2 regions of the Paenibacillus sp. 11B genome follow, and region 2 is predicted to be linked to the other one. Evidence: riboswitches for the same ligand, from Rfam matches in the RefSeq annotation. Region 2 holds a riboswitch; the other holds the start of a gene.
The links. A riboswitch is a leader RNA that binds a small molecule or an ion and turns the genes downstream of it on or off. The one in region 2 is predicted to bind ZMP and ZTP.
Positions count from the first base shown of each region.

Region 1: another riboswitch for ZMP and ZTP. It lies ahead of Q0V21_RS09665 (bifunctional 5,10-methylenetetrahydrofolate dehydrogenase/5,10-methenyltetrahydrofolate cyclohydrolase); the one in region 2 lies ahead of Q0V21_RS19130 (TIGR01440 family protein).

Region 1 is NZ_JAUKNS010000002.1:250,622-253,016, reverse strand. Features, by position in the region: gene Q0V21_RS09665 (bifunctional 5,10-methylenetetrahydrofolate dehydrogenase/5,10-methenyltetrahydrofolate cyclohydrolase) at 73-924, opposite strand; ZMP/ZTP riboswitch at 976-1,056, opposite strand; gene Q0V21_RS09660 (MarR family transcriptional regulator) at 1,278-1,760, shown strand; gene Q0V21_RS09655 (nitroreductase family protein) at 1,790-2,356, shown strand; gene Q0V21_RS09650 (nitroreductase family protein) at 2,378-2,395, shown strand, end outside.
Region 2 is NZ_JAUKNS010000004.1:491,817-494,211, forward strand. Features, by position in the region: gene Q0V21_RS19125 (serine hydroxymethyltransferase) at 1-743, opposite strand, end outside; gene Q0V21_RS19130 (TIGR01440 family protein) at 782-1,375, opposite strand; ZMP/ZTP riboswitch at 1,515-1,596, opposite strand; gene Q0V21_RS19135 (low molecular weight protein arginine phosphatase) at 1,681-2,253, opposite strand; gene Q0V21_RS19140 (manganese efflux pump MntP) at 2,377-2,395, opposite strand, start outside.

The DNA of each region.
Region 1 (2,395 bases), on a different contig from region 2:
AATTATAGCCGTATTCAAAGACAAACAAGGCCCCTCGTCAATCGGAGGAACCTTGTTTTTTGGGCTATTTCATTATGCATTTTCAGATAGCTTATAGGCAGATTTAATCGTATGTTCGATGAGCGTTGCGATTGTTACAGGTCCAACGCCGCCCGGTACAGGTGTAATAGCCGAAGAAGGAACAAAGCAAGCTTCATAGTCCACATCTCCGACATTCCCTTTGTTATAACCTGCGTCAATAACGACAGCACCCGGTTTAATCCAGTCTCCTTTGACAAACAGGGGTTTACCCACGGCTGCAATGACGATATCACCAAGCTTCACGATCTCTTCCAGATTCACAGTTTTAGAGTGGCAGGTTGTCACCGTTGCATTCCGGTTTAGCAGCATGGCTGAGACCGGCTTGCCCAGAATTGGACTTCTTCCGATGACCACCGCGTGTTTGCCCTCAATTTGAATATTGTAGAAATCCAGAATACGCATGATAGCCTGTGGTGTACAGGAAGGGAATTCGGCTTCTCCAAAAGCATTAAGTGCAAAACCGAGGGTCGTTACACCATCAACGTCTTTTTCGATACGAATGGCGTCAAAAGCTGCTCTTTCATCAATATGATTCGGGACAGGGTGCTGAAGCAAAATACCGTGTACGGAAGGGTCATCATTTAGTTTGTTAATTTCTTGAATCAATTCATCCGTGGTGGTATCCGCAGAAAGAACGACCTTAATGGAATGCACGCCTAAGCGAGCACAAGCATTTCCTTTCATACGCACATAGGTCGCTGAGGAAGGATCATCTCCGACGAGAATTGTAGCGAGACAAGGCTGAATGCCTTTTTCCTTAAGGATGCCAACCTTTGTGGCCATGTCTTCCTTCATAAAATCTGCTACCGTTTGTCCATTCAAGATCAGTGTGTCTGTACTCATTTTCACATCGCCCTTTCAACATAAAAAAGAGGCAAGGAAATAAATATTCCTTACCTCTGCCCAGGCGTACGGCTTATTACAAACCATATGCTCCCTCACGGTTCACCGTGTTCGCCAGTCACATATGGTCGTTTGAATTGTTTAAATTTATAGTACTTGAAAAAGAAGAAATGTTCAATAGGTAATGGATCTCTCTAACATTCCAAATTTCCATAGCCAGAGAATATAGTTGATAACCGTTATCAATCATGATATATTGTTAACAAGTAAACTATTTAAGATTTAATTAGTGAATAATATAGATTATTTAAGGTTTTTTTATTGTTTACAAGTAAATAAGGGGCGATTGCAGAATGGATTCAAAAGATCGAACAAAACAGTTACTGTATGACCAATTTATCCGGTTTTTACATGTATATGAGAATCACAAGGATACGGAAATCGAACATTTTCTAAGTATCGCCCAGCGGGAAAGCATCGAGAAAATCCCCCAGCATTTGACTGCAGTTCATATGATAGATTGCATTGGCAGGCATGAGCCCATTAACAATACGGGCATTGCCGAGGCGATGAATTTGTCCAAAGCAAGTATTACCAAGATCGGCAACAAACTGCTGGAGGAAGGATTCGTCAAACGTACGAAAATGAATGACAACAAGAAGGAAAGCTATTTCCGGTTGTCCCCACAAGGAAAGAAGATTTTTGAATTGCATGAACGTCTGCATGTACTTGAGGCTGAACGGTTCTATCGTTCTTTGGACAAATATTCGGAACCAGAGCTGAAAATAATACATCAATTTCTTCAAGACAGCAGCATGGATATGGAATCCAGATAAACCAAAGGAGAGTGAAGCGATTGAGTCTGGTGGAATTGATCAGGGAACGCAGAAGTATTCGTAAATGTAATGCAACCCCTGTGGAACAGGAGCTGGTTGTTGAATTGCTGCACAGGGCAACAAGGCTTCAACCAATCGTTGACGCTGGTTCGTGGCGTGTTGTATATGCCGGAACTCCAGAAGCACGCAAACGGCTGGTGGACTGTATGCTGGAACAGATGTCGCAGAGCAAGCTCGGTAAGCTGATTCCGGGAAAACTGCTGGATGTGTTTAAAAAGAGATTCACTGATATTCCTGCCCATGTCATTGTTATGTCTGCTGTAGGGCCGGATCGTCTGACTAATGACCGCAATTATGCCGCTGCCTGCGAAATGATGCAGAGCTTCCAACTGCTGGGATGGGAACGAGGGTTAGGCATGCTGTGGGATACAGAGTCCATGATTCAGCATGAAGGATTTTTTAAAGGAATTGGTCTGCGCGAGAATGAAAGATTTGTTGGCATTCTTCATATAGGATACTTTGACAAAGCGCCAAGAAGCCGGAAAAGAACACCCGCTGAGCAGAAGTGGACTGTTTTACAGGGCCAGACTACGTAAAAGGAAGGGGAAGATGTAAAAATGAAACTGTCTGAGCTG
Region 2 (2,395 bases):
TTATCAATCGCTGCTGCCCATGCTTTGCGGCACAGAATCATACCACCACGAGGTCCACGAAGCGTTTTGTGTGTTGTTGTTGTTACGAAATGCGCATGTGGAACTGGGCTTGGATGCAATCCTGCAGCTACCAGTCCTGCAATATGAGCCATATCCACCATGAACAAAGCGCCTACATCATTGGCGATGGAAGCAAGCTTTTCAAAATCAATGATACGCGGATATGCACTTGCACCTGCAACGATCAATCGAGGACGATGTTTGAATGCGGCTTTGCGCACTTCATCGTAATCAATCAGGAACGTATCTTCTTGTACACCATAAGCCACGAAATTGTACAGCAAGCCGGAAGCATTAACCGGGCTACCATGTGTGAGGTGTCCGCCATGCGCAAGGTTCATGCCCAGTACAGTGTCACCTGGTTTCAAAGCCGCAAGATATACTGCCATGTTCGCTTGTGCACCGGAGTGAGGTTGAACATTGACATGTTCTGCTCCAAACAGTTCTTTGGCACGGTCACGGGCAATGTCCTCAACGATATCGACATGTTCACAACCACCGTAGTAACGTTTGCCTGGATAGCCTTCAGCGTATTTGTTCGTAAGTACAGATCCAAGAGCCTCGATAACTGCTTCGCTTACGATGTTCTCGGATGCGATCAGCTCGATGTTGTTCTGTTGACGTTTCAGTTCAAAATTCATCGCTTCCAGTACTGCCGGGTCATTCTTGCGCAATTGTTCCATGATTAAATTCCTCCCTAAGTGAATTGGTTGAGTAAAAATTAGTCACAAAATGTCGAATCCGGTTGCTCTTCCATGCGATACACTGCGCGCTCGCCACCAATCAACTTGGGACGGGTCAACGCTGTAGTTACACGGGCATCACCAATGTAGCGGAGGGCTGTACGGAAAGGTACTGCCACATGCCGCAAGTGCATGCCAATCATCGTCTCGCCAATATCCAGTCCCGCATGGGCCTGCACATGTTCTGCCAAGCATGGATCGGTCAGCGAGCCATATGCTGCGGATGCCATGGAACCACCTGCTTTGGGCACAGGTACTGCACCCACTTCAGTCAATCCAAGACGTGTAAGCAGAGAACGCTCCATAACCAGTGCGCGGTTCAGATGCTCACAGCATTGGAATACAACATCAAAACCGAACTCCTGCTGCACCTCGCGTATACCCGCAAGGAGCTGCTGCGCCACTTCAACTGCACCGCTTGTACCAATCCGTTTGCCTGCGACTTCACTTGTACTTGTACCGATCACAACCATCTGTCCAGGTCCAAGCTGTCCGGCAAGCGCCAGTTCACGCAGTATGGATGCAGTCTGTTCATGCAATCCGGGTTGTTCCGAATCTAATTCAATAGTCATCCTATCGCCTCCCGATAAAATCATGCCTGGCTTCCTCTTGGCTGCCCTTCGTATTCTTGCATGGCATTTCAGGTACTATTATAGCGAATAATCAGATGAAAGACGAAAAAAAGAGCAGTCTGCGGGTAACGCAGAATTGCTCTTTTGCCCAGGCGACCGGCCGTTTGTTCCGGTGCTCCATTGTGGTTGTGCCCACTTCGTCGCCAGTTACACCGGATCCCTGTTTTCCCATTCATCATAAAACAACCTGCGTTTAAAATCAACGACTAATTTACATCCCATGTCCGTTTTAATAAGGCTTCCAATTACTCCAACTTGTCCAAAAGTCTGTCGAGCGCGGTCCGAATCTCTGCCGCGGCAATGTTGTAATCGTCGCGACTGCCGCCGAACGGGTCCGAAATGTCAAAGCTCGGAATGCGCTGCCTAATCTCGATCGCCCGCTCACGTTCAGATGCCAAAATCTCCTGACCGAGCGCACGTTTCATCTCCAATGTCGCAAACAGGCTGTCCAGTTCCTGAAGATCATTCAGGACTTGCTCGTCATTTTCCACGTATTCTTTCAAAGTATATGTCTTGTGTACCGAGTCAGGAAAAACCTGCATGACATGCTGTTTATGACTGCGTGTCAATGTGAGAATCAGATCGGCCCAGCCAACCAGGTTCGCGCTTAGAAGCGTCGAATGAGGTGGTCCCTCCACGTTGTGATCCCTTAATACGGCCTCCGCATGACGGGAAATCGGCATGCCCGTTGTTGCGGCTACACCTGCGGAACGAACGTCCACTTGAATGCCACGCTCAGACGCCAGTTTACGTAAAAGTCCCTCCGCCATGGGGCTGCGGCAAGTATTCCCTGTACATACAAACAAAATATGTTTCATTGTGGTTAGCCTCCCCATTTTGCAAATGTTGTCGAATCATGTTGAAACTCCATCTGATCCAATGAACCTCATACCTATATATTGAAGACTGCACTAGGCTGTAATTATAGTTAACGTTATATTTTAAAATATAAACAAAAGT